DNA from 4 places in the Marinobacter sp. L-13 genome. Region 2 is predicted to be linked to each of the others. Evidence: predicted binding sites of a transcription regulator. Region 2 holds the regulator's gene; each other region holds the start of a gene.
What was found. The regulator FliA, encoded in region 2, starts transcription of late flagellar genes. The targets are predictions, from matches to a motif close to CTAAAGTTTNNNNNNNNNNNGCCGNTAA.
Positions count from the first base shown of each region.

Region 1 (5,015 bases), on a different contig from region 2:
CAGGGATCCGGGATACAGTCCATGCCAGACAACGAGCTTTCCAGACATCGGGCACAGTTAGAGGCCCTCCGGGCCGCCTACGTGGAAAAGTTGCCCGAGACGTTTGAACGTCTCGAAGCGCTCATCGACGCGATACCGACCGACCCGAGTGATGCATTCGGGCTCGACAACCTGAACGCCTCACTCGGACTGCTATACCAGGAGGCCCACAAGCTCGCTGGCACTTCCGGTTCTCTCGGTCTTGAGTATGTTTCTACAGCAGCAAGGCAGTTGCTGTCTCTTGCCGAGAACTGGCACACGCATCCTCTCGACGCTCTTTCGAAAAGAGAAACAATGGATACGCTGGTCGAGACCATGCGAAATTGCGACCTGAAGCCGGTTGAGGAAAGCCCTGGACCCAGTAAACGCGGCTCTCGGAAAATCCACATTGTGGACGATGACGAGTTGGTGGCTCAGGAAATGCTTACCTGGCTTATTGAGGCCGGATTTGATGCGGAAGTTTTCCTGTCTTCGTCGGTTTATCTGGATATATTTGAAACGCTTGCCCGGCCAGACATGATTATTATGGACGTCGCCTTTGGCGAGGACATGAGCGCGGGGCCGGACATCATTCGACAGCTTCGCAACCGGCTGGGGAGAATGCCGGCGGTTATCTTTCTTTCCATCCATGACGAAATGCCCGCCAGGCTTGCAGCGCTCCGGGCGGGTGCCTCGCGCTATCTGGTCAAACCGGTCACCAAAGACCGCCTTATGGACCTCGCCCATGAATTCGCCGAGCGCAAGCACACGACAACCTACCGCGTTCTGCTGGTAGATGACGATCAAACCGCCCTGCAGGCCGCAAAAATACAGCTGGAATATGTTGGGCTTGAGGTACATGCCTGCGAGGAACCTCTGCAGGCATTGACAGTTGCGCGGGCGATCAGGCCAGATGTCATCATTCTGGATATTGTGATGCCCAACGTCTCCGGGACGGAACTCGCTGCCATCCTCAGGGAGGACCGTGAATTCGATGCCACTCCCATCGTCTTCCTGACGTCACAGTCTCATCAGGATGAGAAAACCTTGAGTGTTGCCCTCGGAGGCGACGACTACGTCCTGAAGCCGTTCGACACCGACTACCTGACCGCCACGGTCCGCGCCCGTGCCAAACGCTCCCGAAGGTTGCGCGAGCTCATCAATGCGACCGACAGCCGCTGATCAGACCTTGAACTGACCAACTAGCTCCCGAAGGCTCTCCCCCAGGCGCGCCAGTTCGTGGCTGGCTTCGTTGGTCTGGTTTACGCCGGTATCACTGCGTTGGGCAGCATCGACAATACGGACCACGTTCTGGTTAATCTCTTCGGCGACCTGGCTCTGCTGCTCTGAGGCTGTGGCGATCTGAGTCACCTGATCATGAATCTTGCCGACCGATGTCTCGATGGTTCGCAACGCGCTGGTTGCATGATTGATTCTTTCGACGGTTTCCGTCGAGCGGTTGCGTGATTTGTTCATCCGCTCAACCGATGCCTTGGATTCGGTAACAAAGCCGTCAATCATGGTGCGAATCTGATCAGCAGACTCGGCGCTGCGTTTCGCCAGCTGACGAACCTCATCCGCAACCACTGAGAAACCACGCCCATGCTCACCAGCCCGTGCAGCCTCGATGGCGGCATTAAGGGCCAGCAGATTGGTCTGCTCAGTCACAGCATGAATGACATCCAGCACCTGCTGGATCTCATCGGACTTTTCCGCCAGGGCATTGATGCTTCGGGCGGTATCTTCGATTTCTTCGGACAGTTTGTTCACGGCGCCCTGAGCACTGCTGATGGTTTCGCCACCTTCCCGGGCCATGCGATCGGCGTCTGAGGCCGAACTTTCAACTTCATTGGCATTACCGGAAATCTGCTGGATGGTGGCGGCCATTTCGTTGATGGCTGAGGCAATCTGATCCGTCTCGGACCCCTGCTCCTGAACCGAAGCCCGGGTCTCGTTTGCAACCCGGCTCAGTTCTTCCGCTGCAGAAGCCACCTGGTCTGTTGTCGCGCCCACCTCACGCATGGTGTCCTGGATCTTGACCACGAAGGCGTTAAAACGCCGGCCCAGCTCGGCCAGTTCGTCATTGCCCTCGTCTGGCAGTCGCTGGCGCAGGTCACCCTCACCGTCGGCGATTTCCTGCATCATGTTGCTGACGCTCTTCAGTGGCCGGGTCACGCTACGACCCACGAAGATGCCGATTACCAGGGCAATCACGACCACCAGCACTGTCACCAGCAGGATAAAGCCCAGGGTTTCGGCCATACCGGCTTCAATTTCTTCGCGAGCTGCTGCTACCTGGCGATCAATGTCGGTAATGTAGACGCCGGCCCCGATCATCCAGTCCCAGTCCGGGATGATCGTGGAGTAGGACATCTTGGGTTCTTCATTGCCAGAGGCCGGGTTCATCCAGTCATAGCCATAGAAGCCCTCACCGCGGGCCGCGTCGAAAAGATTGCCAACCAGTTTCCTGACAACCGGGTTTGACGTGGGGCCTTCTTTCGAAGGATCTGGAGCATACGCCAGGTTGAAAACATCCCGGGTGTAGGCGAATACATAATTGGTTTCGTCAAAACGGATAGAACGCAGACGCGCGGCAGCCGCCTCCTTCGCCTCTGCTTCTGTCATTGAGGGGTCGTTCTTGGCCTCCAACACCACTGCCTCAGCAGCATCAATCAGGTTCTGCAGCCCGGTCTTGCGTGCCTCGAGAAGACTGGTCTCCAGGCGTTTGAGTTCGGCTTCTCCGTTCGCCTGAATCTGATTGGCGGTGATCCAAGCGAGGGTTGCCGCCGTTATCAGTACAGGCATCAGTACGGCGATAAGTAAGCGGCTTCGGATTTTTAACCGGCTCAGAACATTCATGCTTTCAAACTCCCGGGAACTTGCTATTGATGCGGATTATCCACAGACCAACTCAGGTGATCTGTTCCAGTTTGTTAAAAGAGATTTCACTGACTCTCTCTGCGCGTGTTCAGCGCTACGGATAAACGGACCTTCCGCCAATGTTTTCAGACAAGTAGAGTAACGGCAGTAACGTAAATGTCTTGAGCAAGCGTCAGACTAAAGGACCACTACGAAGGTAGGCCAATGAAGCACCTGTTTCTGGTACGCCATGCCAAATCCAGCTGGGCCGATGAAACGCTCTGTGACCGGGAGCGGCCACTGAACGCCCGGGGCGAGAGTCAACTGGTACCTCTGGGCAAGGCTCTGGAAGCAGCGGGCGCGTTCCAGGGCGAGATCTTCACCAGTGATGCCACCCGCGCCATCGCCACACTTGAGGGGGCAGTGCCTGAGATGGCTGCTCGCGAGCGCTGCCAGCATCTTGCCGAGCTGTACACCTTTGACTACCGGCGTCTGCTCGCCTGGCTGGAACATCGCGACGCTGATTCCGGAATCACGCTTGTAGGTCACAATCCTGCCTTGCTGGAACTGGCCCAGTGGCTGCTGAAACATCCTCCCGAACAGCTACCTACCGCCAGCTTCATTCACATCCGCCTCCCGATCAAACATTGGCACCAGCTAGACCGGGGCAAGGGCAAGCTGGTGGCTCTGATGACGCCACAGGATTACAGCTATGCCCACTTCGAACGGAAACTTAAAAAGAAAGCCAGAACCGAGGGAGACGACCCGGCAAGGGACATCCCCAAGGCCCTTCACCACCAACATGATCGGCTAAGGCAACTGGAGCGTGGTGTTATCCTGGGCCTGGACGACGAATTCCTGCACCAATACCGGATTGCGATTCGGCGCAGCCGGGCCATTGCCGAATCGGTGCAGGAAGTGACCGGTGACAAGACGCTGGCAAAAGCGGTTAAAACCCTGAAACGTCATGCCCGTGCGACGGGACCGTTACGCGATCTGCATGTTTTTCTCCAGGACTTGCCTGAATTGTGTGGCGACAATTCGGAAATCCGGGCAGCCCTGCAGATCTGGTTCGAACAGGAAACCGCCAACCGCCACAAAAAACTGGTCAAGCGCCTGCAGAGCAAGCGCTATCACGACAGCATGGAGCACTGGCTGAACCTCATTGAGTCCCGAAAGTTCCAGAAGTTGGCGGAGACTCTGAGGGCAAAAGACATCCGAAAGGCGGTGGAGAGCCGTATAAAAGGGTTCAACAAATTGACCGCTGAGCTGATGCATACCTCCCCGGATGAGGATATTCATCGGCTTCGCAAGCAACTCAAGCGAATCCGTTACCTGATGGAGCTGGACTCGAAAACCTGGAAGTCCGAGCTGAAAACGATGAAAGCACGCCAAAAGCTGTATGGCCGCTTCCAGGATCTACATGTTCAGATCGAACTGCTTGACCAGTTCCGCAAGGCGGCCCCGGAGGTCTTACCCGCCGCCCTCGACGGGATTCTGGAAACCCTCGAAGAGCGCAAAGTGGACGCCCGGAAACAGATTCTGACCCTTGGAGGACTTGATGGAGCCCCGTTATGACACCCTGTTTTACGACGGACAATGCCCACTATGTGCCAAGGAGATTCGCACCTTGCGCAAACTGCAGCGTGGCAATCTCATCTTCGCAGACATCCACGAACAGCGTGATGGCAGCGGCAATTTGCCGAGCCATGAAACTCTGCTGCGACGCCTGCACCTGATGACCTGGACCGGGGAATGGGTCATCGGCTTGCCTGCAAACGTTCGGGCCTGGTCCCACACGCCCTATGGCTTTCTGTTCAAGCCCCTGCTGTGGCCCGGCATTTTCCAGATTGCCTCGCGTATCTACGGGAGATGGGCAGATAAGCGCTTTGAACGTAAGTACGCCTGCGCCTTCGGTAACAACGAGGCGGCTTAATCGTACATATGCGGAGTGACGCTCGGCGGTCGAACCCTTATCCTGAGGCATAACCTTATTCCATCAGTTTGAGGAGCTCAGCTATGAAAACTGCCCATGACCTTGTAGAAGCCGCCAGGAAAGAAATCCAGGAAGTGCCCCTGGATCAGGCGGACGATGCCATCAGGAATGCCGATCTTCTGCTGGATGTGCGGGATGCGGA
Region 1 is NZ_JBSXNQ010000050.1:49,767-54,781, reverse strand. Features, by position in the region: gene AC13DD_RS08260 (response regulator) at 22-1,200, shown strand; gene AC13DD_RS08255 (methyl-accepting chemotaxis protein) at 1,201-2,877, opposite strand; gene AC13DD_RS08250 (CHAD domain-containing protein) at 3,103-4,455, shown strand; gene AC13DD_RS08245 (thiol-disulfide oxidoreductase DCC family protein) at 4,439-4,813, shown strand; gene AC13DD_RS08240 (rhodanese-like domain-containing protein) at 4,897-5,015, shown strand, end outside.
Region 1: AC13DD_RS08255 (methyl-accepting chemotaxis protein) is a predicted target of FliA. The motif match lies at 3,037-3,064, and genes of this name have one in related genera.

Region 2 (5,015 bases):
CCGGTTCGGGTCGTGGATGAGAGCCACAGTCTGGACGATATTCTGGACGAGCTGTCAGACCGTCATCTGGTGCTGATTGATACCGCCGGACTGACCAGTGCGGACAAAGGCTATCAGGAACAGCTGGCCGAACTGGCTCGCAGCCATCACAATATCAAAACCCATCTGGTGGTCTCGGCAACCAGTCAGCCTCGCATCATGAAATCCGTGTGGCATTGCTATAAGATGGCAAATCTTGCGGGCTGTGTGATGACCAAAATCGACGAGGCCCTGACGCTGGGCGAGTCTCTCGGGTTTGTGATGGAAACCGGTCTGCCGGTAGCCTATTACACAGACGGCCAGAAGATTCCTGAAGACCTGCACCACGCAGAAGCCGTTCCGCTGGTGCGGTTGGCCGTGGATCGGCTGAAAACACTCCAGCAACAGCAAGCGGTCGCAGAGGGCCTGAAAGAACACGCCTGAGACCGGACAGATTGACAGCAGGCGTCGGAGACAAAGCCGGCGAAACGTGGCGAGAGACCAAAAACAGTATGAGCAGAGCACATCCGGTACAGGTGATTGCAGTTTCCGGCGGAAAGGGTGGTGTCGGCAAGAGTAACGTGTCGGTGAACCTCGGAATTGCCCTGGCGCAGAAAGGCCGGAGAGTGGTGCTGCTCGACGCCGATCTGGGGCTCGCCAATATCGACGTCTTGCTGGGCATCGCTGCCAATCGCAACCTCCAGGATGTTCTGGCGGGCGATTGTGATCTGAAGGACGTTCTGGTGAATGGTCCCGGTGGCATCAAGATTGTCCCCGCCTCTTCCGGTACCCAACGAATGACCCAGCTCAGCCCCATGGAACATGCCGGGCTGATTAATGCGTTCAGCGAACTGGGTGATCAGATCGATGTCCTGATCGTTGATACCGCCGCCGGTATTTCCGAGTCAGTGGTCAGTTTTCTGAGAGCGTCGCAGGAGCTGCTGCTGGTTGTCTGCGACGAGCCGACCTCGATCACCGATGCCTATGCCCTGATCAAGCTGATGAACCGTGATTATGGAACCAACCGCTTCCGTATTCTTGCCAATCAGGTCCGGAATGAGCAGGAAGGCCGGCATCTGTTTGAAAAACTGACCCGGGTCACCGAGCGCTTCCTCGATGTGGCACTACAATACGTAGGAATAGTCCCCTACGATGAGGCCGTGAAGAAAGCAGTTCAGCGGCAGCGTGCGGTGCTGGACGCCTATCCCAGGGCGAAAGCTTCACTGGCCATCAAGGCGCTGGCGGACAAGGTAGATAGCTGGCCGTTGCCGTCCTCTCCCCGCGGGCATCTGGAATTTTTTGTGGAGCGGCTCGTCGAAGTCTGAATCGGATCCAGTCAAACAAAAAACCGGATACATGACATTGGCGAAAAACCTCGGAATCTATAACCAGTCAAGTGCGCAGAAGCCGGCTCAGCTTATTGAGCAGCACGCGCCGCTGGTCAAGAAAATTGCCCTTCACCTGATGGCTCGCCTGCCGGCGTCCGTCCAGCTTGAAGACCTGATGCAGGCCGGCATGATCGGTCTGCTCGAGGCCGCCCAGCGTTACAGTTCCACCAAAGGTGCTACCTTCGAGACTTACGCCGGTATCCGTATTCGCGGCGCCATGGTGGACGAAATCCGCAAGGGTGACTGGGTGCCACGTTCTGTTCATCGCAACGCCCGTCGCATTTCCCAGGCCATCAAGGCCGTTGAAGATAGACTTGGCCGCGAAGCCCACGACCAGGAAGTGGCCGAAGAGCTGGGTATGGGGCTACCCGAATACCACTCCTACCTTTCCGATTCCAACAGCGGTCGACTTTTTAGCCTCGACGAGCTCAATGAATCCGGAGAGCTGCCGATAGAACAGACAGAGACGCAGGATAATCCCCTTGATGGGTTGTCCTCCGATGCCTTCCGGCGGAGCCTCGCTGAGGCGATTGAAGACCTGCCGGAGCGGGAAAAGCTGGTGTTGAGCCTTTACTACCAGGAAGAACTGAACCTCAAGGAGATTGGCGCGGTGCTCGGCGTCAGTGAGAGCAGGGTAAGCCAGATTCACAGCCAGGCAGCCCTGCGCCTTCGGGGACGGCTCTCGGATTGGCGTCAGGAATCGGACAACTGACCGCGTTCAGTCTGTGTCGCCAACGAGGTAGTCTGTAGTTTTTGGTAACCGATGCTTTACAACCGAAGCAAAGGTCCGACAATAAGCGGTTAAAACAGCGGCCTGCTAGACTTTGAACGCAAAGGTCAAACGAATTCCGGGTGTTACTAACTGGAGGTCCCATTGGACAAAAACATGAAAATCCTCATTGTGGACGACTTCTCCACAATGCGACGGATCATCAAGAACCTGCTGCGTGATCTTGGCTTCACCAACACCGATGAAGCTGATGACGGCAACACGGCACTGCCAATGCTCAAAAGCGGCAAATACGATTTTCTGGTGACCGACTGGAACATGCCGGGTATGTCGGGCTTCGACCTGCTCAAGGCCGTTCGGGCGGACGAGAATCTGAAAACCCTGCCGGTATTGATGGTAACTGCTGAGGCCAAGCGCGACCAGATCGTTGCCGCTGCCCAGGCAGGCGTAAACGGGTATGTGGTCAAGCCGTTCACCGCTGCCGTGCTCAAGGAAAAGATTGAGAAAATCTTTGAAAGAATCCAGTAACCAGAGGTCGGATGGCTCTCATGAGCGATAGCAAAAAGAACCATCGGGGCCTTGAACCGGAGGTGACGGAAAAGCTCCAGCGGCAGGCAGCGGAACTGGCCGAGAGTGTTGATGCGGGTGATTATGCCAAAGCCATGACCCTGATCAATGAACTCAGCGAGGTCAGGGATCAGAGTCTGTACCGTGAGGTAGGGCGGCTGACGCGGAGCCTGCACGAAGCAATCCGGAACTTCCAGATTGATCCCCGTAACGCCGAGCAGCAGGAAGCACTGTCAAAAATGACAGATGCCTCTGATCGTCTCGAATACGTTGTGCAGATGACCGGTGAAGCAGCCAACCGGACCATGGACCTGGTTGAGGAAACCATGCCGGTGGCCAATGCCCTCAGAGACGAGGCCGCCGCGTTGCGTGATGAGTGGCAGCGCCTGCGTCGCCGGGAAATGCAGCCGGCTGAGTTTCGCGAGCTGTACGGCCGGATTGATCGCTTTTTTGTCAGCATGGCAACCGATGCCGACACCATGTACAGCAACCTGTCGGAAATCCTGCTGGCTCAGGATTATCAGGATCTGACAGGTCAGGTCATCCAGAAGGTCACCGCCCTTGTGAAAGAGGTTGAGGAGCAGATGCTCAGCCTGGTGGTGATGGCCAGTCATGTGGACCAGCTCACGGGCACGGTGCACCAGATTGAAGAAAAAGAAGAGTCTGCAGAGAAGGGCGTCGGGCCCCAGATCAAGGCCGATGAGCGTGAAGATGTAGTTTCGGGGCAGGACGACGTAGACGACCTGTTGTCCAGTCTCGGTTTCTGAATAATGAGGGTAACGCATGGCGTTTGATGCTGATGAAGAGATTTTGCAGGACTTCCTGGTAGAAGCCGGCGAGATCCTCGAAAAGCTGTCAGAGCAGTTGGTAGATCTTGAGCGACATCCTGACGACAGTGATCTGCTCAACGCCATCTTCCGTGGTTTCCATACCGTGAAAGGCGGAGCCGGCTTCCTTCAGCTTGAAGCGCTGGTGAACTGCTGCCATTCCGCGGAAAACGTTTTCGACATCTTGCGTAATCACAAGCGCAAGGTGGATTCCGAACTGATGGACGTGGTTCTAGAAGCACTCGACTACGTCAATGCCATGTTTGAGCAGGTCCGCAATCATGAGGAGCTGACACCGGCGCCGGACGAACTGATTGCCCGTCTGGATGCCCTGGCCCAGCCTGAAGGCGAGGGGGCACCGACCGCTGCCGCTCAACCTGAGCAGGAAGAGAGCGAACCGGCAGAAGACGGTGGCGACATCACCGACGACGAGTTCGAACAGCTTCTGGACGCACTGCAGGACGAGAAATCAGCGGAGGTTTCCTCGGCTTCGAGCGCCGGATCGGCCGGCGGTGACCAGGAAAGTTCTGGAGACGACGAAATAACCGACGACGAATTCGAAGCGCTACTGGACCAACTGCACGGAAAAGGTCAGTTTGCCGGTGCGCCAGCTGGCGAGGAAGAGGCTTCTGGTAAAGAAGAAAAGCCGGCTGCCAAGGCCGGATCTGCTGGCGGCGATGACCTGATCACCGACGACGAATTCGAGAAACTGCTGGACGATCTTCACGGCAAGGGCGGAAGCCCGACCGCGGGCGGAGAGCCTTCAGCCTCGAAAGAGCCTGCAGCTCCAAAACAGCCCTCAGCGCCGAAACAGCCTGCATCTTCAAAAGAACCAGCTTCAGCGAAAGCAAACGCGTCAAAACCCGAAAAGTCGAAGCCGGCCGAGAAGCCGGAGGCCAAAGGCGCTGCCGCACCGGCGATGCCTGCTCGCGAGAATGCCCCGGCCGCGGAAACGACGGTTCGTGTCGACACCAAGCGGCTCGATGACATCATGAATATGGTGGGTGAGCTGGTGCTGGTGCGTAACCGCTTGCAGCGTCTGGGTGCTGAAAGTGAAGACGAACACATGCACAAGGCGGTATCCAACCTGGATGTGGTTACGACTGATCTCCAGTCCGCCGTCATGCAGACCCGCATGCAGCCGATCAAAAAGGTGTTCGGCAGGTTCCCCCGCGTTGTGCGCGATCTCGCCAGAAACCTCAAGAAAGAGGTGAACCTGGTGATGCATGGCGAGGAAACCGATCTGGACAAGAACCTGGTTGAAGCGCTGTCTGATCCGCTGGTTCACCTGGTGCGGAATTCGGTGGACCACGGGATCGAGGCTCCGGAAGTCCGCGAGAAGGCCGGGAAGCCACGCCAGGGCACGGTTACCCTCTCTGCCGAGCAGGAGGGAGACCATATTCTGCTGTTTATCGAGGATGACGGCGCGGGCATGGATCCGGAAGTCCTGCGCCGCAAAGCAGTCGAAAAGGGTATCTACGACCA
Region 2 is NZ_JBSXNQ010000055.1:45,572-50,586, reverse strand. Features, by position in the region: gene flhF (flagellar biosynthesis GTPase FlhF) at 1-462, shown strand, start outside; gene AC13DD_RS10855 (MinD/ParA family protein) at 531-1,343, shown strand; gene AC13DD_RS10850 (RNA polymerase sigma factor FliA) at 1,375-2,118, shown strand; gene cheY (chemotaxis response regulator CheY) at 2,281-2,664, shown strand; gene AC13DD_RS10840 (protein phosphatase CheZ) at 2,685-3,470, shown strand; gene AC13DD_RS10835 (chemotaxis protein CheA) at 3,487-5,015, shown strand, end outside.

Region 3 (5,015 bases), on a different contig from region 2:
CACGGCGCAAGGGACGCATGCGGGTCAAAGTCTCGAGCGCATCAAACATTTGGCCAAGACCGTCCACCCGAAGCACACCGGCCCGCTGGAGCATGGCGTCGTAGATCGGATCACTGCGTTTCAGACCATCGGGCAGATCGTGGGGAAACCACTCCGATTCCGGGACCCGACCAGATTTCACCGCAATCACCGGTTTGGTGCGGGATGCCACCCGAACCGCCGACATGAAACGCCGGGCATTGGGGATGTTCTCGATGTGCAGAAGAATCGCACGGGTCTGGGTGTCCTGCGCCAGATAATCAATCAGGTCGTCGTGATCGATATCCATGCCATCGCCCAGGGTCAGAAAGTAGGAAAACCCCACACCCCGGGCGAACGCCCAATCTATGACTGAGCTGGCAATAGTGCCGGACTGGCCGACGAAGGCAACCCGGCCCGGAATGGCGCCCATATGGGCGTAGGTGGCGTTCAGGCTACGGGCCGGAACCATCAGACCGATCGTATTGGGGCCAAGCACCCTGATGCCGGTTTCCCGGGCGGCCTCGCGCACGGAATACATCAGGGGCTGGCCGGTTTTACTGTGAGTACGGGACATACCCCCGGTCATAACGATGGCGGTGCGTACCCCGGCTTCCCCCAGCCGCTTGATGGTCTTGGCCACGGTATCCGGCGGCGTACAGATAATTGCCAGGTCCGGGGAAAACTCCATTTTCGAGACTTTCTTGACGCAGGGTACCCCGTGCACGTTGTCGTAATCGTTCTGGTTCACGACCAGCAACCGCCCCGGATAACCGCCCCCCATAAGGTTCCGCAATACCATGCCGCCAAGGTTGTCTGCCCGCTCCGATGCACCGATCACCGCAATGGATGCGGGGTTGAACAGGCTCTCCAGATACCGGGTGCTCAAGCTGACTCTCCTTTGTGAGTGGCCGGCAGGCCGTTAAGGAAATAAACGTAATAAAACAGGTTACTTATGAGTGTAACTCTTATCTTAGGCCTTGATCCCGCGATGTGAAATGACTATCGCCCCTATAAGACCAAAGAAACACGGCATCGTGCAGTTTTCCCTGATAAGCTTGAAGAAAATATAAGCATATTGAAGGCAGTCCGAGACGTATGACCACGGCATTCTTTTCCCACGATGACTTCATGAAACACAACATGGGGCCGGAGCATCCGGAAAGCCCTGAGCGGCTGGCGGCCATCATCAGCTACCTTGCTGATACTGGCCTGGACCAGAAGCTGGACTGGGTGCGGCCGGAAGAAATCACCCGTGATCAGCTTCTGATGGTGCATCCGGAAAAATATCTCCATCAACTGGACCTGATGCAACCGACCCGCGGCCGCGTGTTTACCGACCCGGACACGGCCATGATGCCCGACACCCTTCGAGCCGCTCGTCTGGCAGCTGGTGCCAATATCCAGGCCGTGGATATGGTCATGAGCAGCCAGGTTACTAACGCGTTTGTGTGTGCCCGGCCGCCCGGGCACCATGCCGAGCGGGCGAAATCCATGGGGTTCTGTTTTTACAACAACGTTGCCCTGGCCGCCGTGCGCGCCCTCACCTTTCATCATTTGGAGCGGGTCGCGATCATCGATTTCGACGTGCACCAGGGCAATGGCACCGTAGACATTGTCAGTGGCGACGAGCGTATCCTGATGTGCTCAAGCTTCCAGCATCCCTTCTATCCGCACTCCCACGTGCACCGGCAGGCCGACAACATCGTGAATATTCCGATTGAGGCAAACTGTTCGTCTGAAGAGTACCGGAAGCAGGTGGAGGCGGGATGGCTGAAGCGCCTGAATGAATTCAAACCGCAGTTGATCCTGATTTCGGCGGGTTTTGATGCCCACCGGCTGGATCCGATGGCAGAACTGAATCTGGATACGGAAGATTATCGCTGGCTAACAGAAATGATTGTGAGTGTCGCCAGTGAGCACAGCAATGACCGGATCATTTCAACCCTGGAAGGCGGTTACCACCTGCGGGCCCTGGCGGAAAGCGTCAATGCCCACCTGGAAGTTCTGGATTCGGTTTACTGACGCCAATCAGCCCCTGGGTTCGCCGCCATAGCCGTTGGCCTGTTGCAGTTCCGGGCGGTCACCGGCCCGTTGCAGGCGGATATTGGTGCGGCGGTTATCGGCGGGCCGGTTGGATACCGGGTACTGGTCGCCGTGAGCCCGAACGGTAATCATGTTTTCATCAATACCGCTCGCCTTGAGGTAGTCGGCTACTACATTGGCGCGATCTTCGGAAAGCGCACGGTTGTCGATCCGGCTTCCAATACTGTCACTATGGCCATCCACGAAAATCCGCTCGACCGTGGAATCTGCATTCACATAGGCCACGATGTTATCCAGTAGTTGCCTGTCGGCATCGGACAATTGCGTGCTGCCGCTGGCAAAGGGCACCCTCGAGCGCTGGATCTGATCAAAGTTTACCGGCAGAAGATTGGACGTACAGCGCTGATAACGCTGGTACTCGCCGGCGAAGTTGATGTTGGAGACCTGAACCCGCACCGGGCGGCCATCAAACCACGATTCCCTGGTTACCGTCGGGCGCATCCCGTCCAGAAGTCCATGGGCGACCACGAACGCCTGACGGGTATCCAGCGAGACCTGACGGCGATCATCCGAGACATTGACCGTTCCCAGGGGCTTCGGCGCCACACCCGGACGCCAGGCCGGTGCCTCGACCACAAGGCTGCCGCGCCCTGGTCGCATCAATGCGGAATCAGACTCCAGGAAAAAGCTGAGACTTTCACCGGCGCGATGATTGAACACAGCCCGACCGTAGCCGGGAACTTCGTGCACCAGCCGGCATTCAAATACCGACTCGGCGAGATACCACTGGCTGTTCTCGATTCCGGCGCCATAGCTGGCAGCCTGCGCGGTTGCCGGCAGAAGCACCACGGGCAACGTGGCAACCAGCAGAGTATTCAGGAGTTGTCCGGGGCGAAATCCCATAGAGCTAGCCATCAGTGTCCGGAGTTAGCAGAGTCAGACTGTTTAACGGCCTGAGCCGGAAGTTCTTTAGCCACCAACCGGAAAACAATCACCCGCGCCTTCTGGTATAATTCGCCAAATTTTTTCGGCTCCCAGAGAACCGGGCACAAGCTCGCCCCGCCAAAGGTATTTCGGACAAACGCCATGACAGACAAGCTCACGCTCACACGCCCCGACGACTGGCACCTTCACGTACGGGACGGCGACATTCTCAACGACGTGGTACCGGCTACGGCCGCCTGCTTCGGTCGCGCCATCATCATGCCCAACCTGGTACCGCCAGTCACCACCGCAGCCGATGCCACAGCCTACCGGGAGCGGATTCTGGCGGCTGCCAATGGCACCGAGTTCGAGCCTTTGATGACGCTGTATCTGACCGAGAGCATGACGGCGCAGACCATCCGGGATGCCAGGGCTGCCGGCGTTGTGGCTGCCAAGCTTTACCCGGCCGGAGCAACGACCAATTCCGACTCCGGCGTGAAGGATATCCGCAACATCTACCCGGTTCTGGAAGCCATGGCCAATTGTGGCATGCTGCTGCTGGTACACGGCGAGGTAACCGATGCCGATATCGACATTTTTGACCGGGAAAAGGTATTTCTGGAGCGTGTCCTGGCACCCACTCTCGAGGCTTTCCCGAACCTGAAGGTTGTACTGGAACATATCACCACGGCCGATTCCGCAGAGTTTGTCCGGCAGCACACCGGTGACAACCTCGGTGCGACTCTGACGCCCCAGCACCTGATGTATAACCGCAACCACATGCTGGTAGGCGGCATTCGACCGCATCTCTATTGCCTGCCAATCCTAAAGCGTAACCGCCATCAACAGGCGCTCAGGGACGCGGTGGCCAGCGGCGACAAACGCTTTTTCCTGGGCACGGATTCCGCCCCTCATTCGAAGGATCGCAAAGAGGCAGCCTGCGGTTGCGCTGGCTGTTACTCGGCTTACGGCGCAATCGGCCTGTATGCGGACATTTTCGAAGAGCTTGGCATCCTGGATAAACTTGAAGCATTCGCCAGTTTCAACGGGCCGGATTTCTATGGCCTACCGCGGAATACCGATACCATCACCCTGATTCGTGACCCCTGGACCATGCCGGCAGAGCTGCCGCTGGCTGACGGAACCATCGTGCCCCTCAAGGCTGGTGAAACCGTTCACTGGAAACTGGCGTAAACCTGACTTATTCCTTCTCACACACGGCCAAGACCGGAGCTTGAGTGACTGACGAAAACAAACCACCGCATCCCATGTCCCGCCGCTTTCGCGGGTTTCTGCCTGTTGTAGTCGACGTGGAAACCGCTGGCTTCAATCCCGAGCGGGACGCCCTGCTGGAAGTGGCGGCAGTGATACTGACCATGGACGACGATGGCTGGGTGCGGCGCGCTGAAACCCACGTTCAGCAGATCGATCCTTTCGAAGGCGCGAATCTGGAGCAGTCCGCGCTTGATTTCACGGGTATTGATCCGTGGAATCCGGAGCGAGAAGCGGTACCCGAGCGGGAAGGACTCAGCGAGATCTTCAGCCCCATTCGCAAGGCGGTGAAGAACCACGATTGCAAGCGAGCCGTCCTGGTGGGCCACAATGCCACCTTTGACCATAACTTCATCTTTGCAGCCGCGCTGCGGGCCGACATCCGTCGTAACCCGTTCCATCCTTTCTCAACCTTCGATACCGCCACGCTGGCCGGCCTGGCCTATGGCCACACGGTTCTGGCCCAGGCCTGCAAACTCGCGGGCATTCCGTTCAGCAACAAGGAAGCCCATTCCGCCGCCTATGACGCGGAAAAAACCGCAGACCTGTTCTGTGGCATTGTGAATCGCTGGAAAGAACTGGGCGGCTTTCCGCCTCCGGTGATCCCCGAAGAGACCGAATAACCGCCCTAAAAAACCCGCCGCAGCGGGTTTTTTTCTGTGTGCCAGGCCTAAGTGTTGAAGGCACGCCTCGTACTCAGCTGACTTTAAAGCGGGACAGAGAATCCTTGAGCTGATGAGACAACTCCGCCAAGT
Region 3 is NZ_JBSXNQ010000033.1:28,920-33,934, forward strand. Features, by position in the region: gene AC13DD_RS02695 (bifunctional acetate--CoA ligase family protein/GNAT family N-acetyltransferase) at 1-907, opposite strand, end outside; gene AC13DD_RS02700 (histone deacetylase family protein) at 1,117-2,043, shown strand; gene AC13DD_RS02705 (flagellar protein MotY) at 2,050-2,967, opposite strand; gene pyrC (dihydroorotase) at 3,151-4,182, shown strand; gene rnt (ribonuclease T) at 4,227-4,883, shown strand; gene AC13DD_RS02720 (methyl-accepting chemotaxis protein) at 4,957-5,015, opposite strand, start outside.
Region 3: AC13DD_RS02705 (flagellar protein MotY) is a predicted target of FliA. The motif match lies at 3,010-3,037, and genes of this name have one in related genera.

Region 4 (5,015 bases), on a different contig from region 2:
AAGCCGTTGAGCGATTCCGAGGCACCAAGAACCAGGTAGCCGCCCGGGTTCAGGGTGGCGTGCATCCGGGTGAGAATGTCTTTTTTCAGGTCCGCCGAAAAATAGATCAGAACGTTCCGGCACATCACAATATCGAACTTGCCCAGCATATAACGCTCAAGCAGGTTCAACTCCTTGAACTCCACCATGCTCTTGATCTGGGGTTTGATCTGCCAGCCACCGTTCAGGGACGGCGTGAAAAACTGCTTCTGGCGCTCTGGCGAGAGCCCCCGACCAATGGCAAGCATTTCATACTCGCCCTTGCGAGCCACATCAAGAACGCTTTTGGAGATATCCGTCGCGGTGATCTTTACATCCCGGAGCTTCCCGGGCCTCGACCGCCGAAACTCCTCGACGATCATGGCAATCGAATACGGCTCCTGGCCGGTTGAGCAGGCCGCAGACCAGATACGCAAAGGCTGCATCGAGTTGCGCTCTGCGAATTCGGGAAGCAGTTTCTCCTGAAGAATCCGGAAAGGGTGATTGTCACGGAACCACAGGGTTTCATTGGTTGTCATCGCATCGATGACAGTCTCTTTCAGACCGCCCCGCCCGGGGCGCTTAAGGCGCTCGAGCAGTTCACCCAGGGTATTCAGGCTGTTCTCTTCAAGAATCCTGCGCAACCGGCTTTTGACCAGGTACTGTTTATTATCGCCCAGTAAAATCCCACAGGCATCCTGCAGGAACGATTTGAAGGCTTCATATTCCTGTGGCGTTATTTCCGCTTTCATTGGGTCTCTGTTCTGAGTGAATCTTTGAGCGGCTCCATCAACCCTGGTCGATGATTTCCATCACCCGCTCTGCCAGCTCGTCCGGACTGAACTTTGCCATAAAGTCGTCGGCCCCGACCTTCTTTACCATGGCCTGGTTGAACACACCGCTGAGTGAGGTGTGAAGCATAACAAACATATCCGAAAGCGCCGGGTCCTCTTTCACCTTGGTGACGAGGGTGTAGCCATCCATTTCAGGCATCTCCACGTCCGAGATGATCAGGGAGAAGTGATCCTTGGCCCGGGAACCATCCGCAGTGATTTCCTTCAGATGTTCAATAGCCTGCTTGCCGTCGTTTTTCAGCACCACTTCCATGCCAATTGCGGTGAGACACCGCTGTATCTGGCGCCGGGCCACGGATGAATCATCGACCACCAGCACGGGCAGATGCCCCGGTACCCTATCCGCGCTCTTACTCAGAACGGCTTCGGTTACGTCCTCCCCAAGCGGAGAAACTTCTGAAAGAATCTTCTCTACATCAATGATTTCGATAAGCTTATCATCAATTTTCGTGACAGCGGTAAGATAGACATCCTTGCCGGCCCCTTTGGGTGGAGGCAGGATTTCTTCCCAGTTCATGTTCATGATTCGCTCGACACCGCTCACCAGGAAACCCTGCGTTTTGCGATTGTATTCAGTGATGATGACGAAGCTGGTGGAGAGCTCTTCTTGCGGGATACCGGGCAGACCGATTGCCATGCTCAGATCGATAATGGGGATAGTCTCACCCCGGCTATGGGCTACGCCTCGAACAACCGGCCGGCTGTTGGGCAGGGAGAACAGCTTCGGACACTGCAGAACCTCTTTCACCTTGAACACGTTGATCCCGTAGATCTGACGCCCCCTGAGACGGAAAAGAAGCAGCTCTAGGCGGTTCTTTCCGACCATCTGAGTGCGCTGGTTGACACTGTCCAAAACCCCTGCCATTTCGATTCTCCTGGCTTGCCGGAATTACAACGGCATATATCTTGCTGTTCACTGAATAATAGCCTGATCGACGGAAACCCGTCATATCAGGGGTGGGTCAGCCCATTTAACGGCCACTTTTACCGAATCCTTAGCCTGATTCGGGCTTTTCTGCCCTGTTGTTGACAGCATAGGACAAACTGATACGTATGCGCATCACGAATTTCGCCCTACTACTGCTAATGTCTGGCCTGAGCACGCCGCTCCTTGCTGGAACGACAGCTGAACAGATTCAGAAAGCAACCCTGGCGTTTCTGGACAGCTTTGCGTCTGAACAGGCCGAGCATGGCTACACCGTTTCCTTCGAACCCGGTTCCATCGACAGCCGCCTCGCTCTCGCCGAGTGCGAAAAGCCTTTGAGTGTAGAGTTCAGCGGGGATCCATGGAAAAGCACCAGCCCGTCGTTGCAGGTAGCCTGCGAAGGAACCCGCCCATGGCGAATGTTTGTTACCGCTTCAGTTTCTATCCATGGGCCAGCCCTGGTGGCAGCGAGGCCACTCACACGTGGAGAGCGAATAACCGAAGGGCTGCTTGCGAAGCAGTCTGTTGAAATCAATTCATCCAGACGTGGCGTGATTACCGACTCGAAGCAGGCGATTGGCATGGAAGTGCGGCGCGCAGTGAATGCCGGATCGCTCGTTACACCAGACATGCTTTCGGCCCCGAATGCGGTCGAACGAGGCGATCATGTTATCATCACCGCCAAAACCGGCGGATTTTCAGTACGTTCCCGGGGCAAAGCCCTGGCAAGCGCCAGCGTTGGCGAACAGGTTCTGGTTGAGAATCTGCGCTCATCGCGCACGATAAGAGCCAGCGTTGTCGCGCCGGGCCACGTGGAGATTCCGATGTGAGCCGCGTGCGGCAGAGGCTTGCCGGAGCGGCAAGTGAATGCCGCAAAACCGGTCGTAAAAGCAGATGAAAAAAAGTGCTAAAAGTACTAAAGGTTTTCGCGGCGCCGCCGTTAAGAAGACATAAACTCGAGTAAGCGCCGCATTCGTGGCGCGACAGGCAAGCAGGTACAGATATGTCAGTTGACTTAAATGGAATTGGCCCCGGCCAGGTCAACACCCAGAGAACCACGGCCGACAAAAGCTCCGGCGCACAGAATACCCAGCCGGCATCCAACGAACAGGCGAAGACACAGGCCCAGGGGGCCCGTGGTGAGAACGTCAGCCTGAGCAATCAGGCAAAGAATCTGAAGCAGCTCGAACAAAAGCTGGGCGATTATCCGGAAATGGATGACGACCGCATCGAGCAGATCCGTTCCGCCCTCGAAAATGGCACGTACAAGATTGACGCCGAGAAGCTGGCCCAGAAAATGCTTGAGATGGATGAAAGCATTTTCGGGTGAGTAGACCATGGCCGCAATTGATGATTTGAAGACCCTTCTTTCCCAGGATATCAGCCAGCTTGAAACACTGGCTGACGTTCTCGGCAAGGAAAAGACCTGCCTTGCGAATTCCGACCTCCGCCAGCTGGACGCCCTGACCAGAGAGAAGAACGATCTCCTCGGTGCAGTCCGCGAACGCGCCAAACAGAAAATCCGAACGCTCGTACAAATGGGATATCGCCCCGAAAGTGGCGAGCCTTCCCGCTTTATTCGCAGCGCCGGATTCTCGGATCTCTTCGAACTCTGGCAGGAAGCGGACCAGAAGCTGCGAACCTGTCAGACGCTGAACCAGACCAACGGTCGCGTAATCAGCCACTTGCAAAAGCGTTTGTCGAGGCTCACAGATATTTTCCGCGGCGCCACCGGCCAGCAAAAGCTGTACGGTGCACAGGGTCAGCAGACCACGGTATCAAGCAGCACGGTGCTCGCCAGCGCCTGAGCCCGGACGCATGGCTCTGCCGAGCCATGCTTTCCACTTCATCGGGTGTAGATGGTCATCTGGGAGTCGGGATGAAACCGGATGTCGTGAATGCTCACGTTGCCCATTGAAGCTCCCTGGCCTCCCGTAACCCGTATATTGTCCATCCGAATTTCCTCGATGCGCTCAGGGAACGCCAGCATCAGGGCGCCATCTTCTCTTACCCGATAACGTGGCTCCCCTTCACGATAATGCACACCGGAAATGCTGAGATCTGAATCCAGGAAGTTCAGAACCGGCACGAAGATATTGGCGGAAAGCTTGAGACCTTCAATAACATCTGCGGATGCCTCGGAGCCCTGCTCCCCATTTCCTGCGGGGTTCTCCGCCATCTTGCTGACAATACCAATGCGCTGCAGCAAGGTCGGATCGCCCTGACCGGAAATCGCCGCCAGCTCGGCTTCGCTCATGGGGGCAAGATTGCCTCTGTCATAAAGTTCGCCGGCTTCCAGTATTGCCTGTGACGCCTCGGCCGAATTGCTGGCCGCAAAGGTTACCAGGGGCTGGAATGGCAGCGTGACCGCTGTTACCAGGGCGGCAGCGTTGCGATAGCGGGACTGGTGCTTGAGGACACGGTGCAGCTCCTTCTCGCTGATCCAGCCCGCCTGGATAAATACCTCACCCAGGCGCTGTCCCGATTCGCGCTGAAGCCTGAGGCCTTCGTTAACCTGCCCCTCAGACAGATACCCACGATTGATAAGCAATCGCCCGAGGCGTGATTTCTCTTCAAATCCCTGACGGATTCTCACCCAGTGTCTCCTTTTAAACAGTGAAAACCGTACAACCCGGCCCGGCCAGTGTGATCCATGACTTCCGATATCGGGAAGGTTAGCCGATCACACAACAATGTGCGTGGATGCAGTGCCCGTTTTACCATCACCATCTGGTAAGATCTGGCACCTGATAACAGAATTCGCCGAATTGTCGCAGGAAACACACCTGCTAATAACACGGAGAACGGCTGCAAATGACAAACATGGTAAAGCCCCTGAAAACTGTGACACCCGTATTGCTTATGGCACTCGCCCTGCTCATGCCGACTGCCGCGGTGCAGGCGCAAACCAATGAGCAACTGGCCAGTGATCCTCTTCCGAAGGTCCGCATGGTGACCAGTGAAGGCGCTATCGAGCTTCAGCTTCGCCCGGATGTTGCGCCCGAAACGGTCGACAATTTCCTGCAGTACGCCGAAGACGGTTTTTTCGACGGCACCATCTTCCATCGGGTTATACCCGGGTTCATGATCCAGGGCGGCGGTTTCACCCGGGATCTCTCCCGCAAGTCCACTCGGGCCCCTATCCGCAATGAAGCGAAAGAGACACTGCCGAACCTTCGTGGAACCATTGCGATGGCTCGCACCAGTGCGCCTGATTC
Region 4 is NZ_JBSXNQ010000065.1:121,261-126,275, forward strand. Features, by position in the region: gene AC13DD_RS18170 (CheR family methyltransferase) at 1-770, opposite strand, end outside; gene AC13DD_RS18175 (chemotaxis protein CheV) at 808-1,737, opposite strand; gene flgA (flagellar basal body P-ring formation chaperone FlgA) at 1,926-2,627, shown strand; gene flgM (flagellar biosynthesis anti-sigma factor FlgM) at 2,801-3,127, shown strand; gene AC13DD_RS18190 (flagella synthesis protein FlgN) at 3,135-3,605, shown strand; gene AC13DD_RS18195 (cyclic di-GMP-binding domain-containing protein, MshE-related) at 3,644-4,393, opposite strand; gene AC13DD_RS18200 (peptidylprolyl isomerase) at 4,621-5,015, shown strand, end outside.
Region 4: flgM (flagellar biosynthesis anti-sigma factor FlgM) is a predicted target of FliA. The motif match lies at 2,714-2,741, and genes of this name have one in related genera.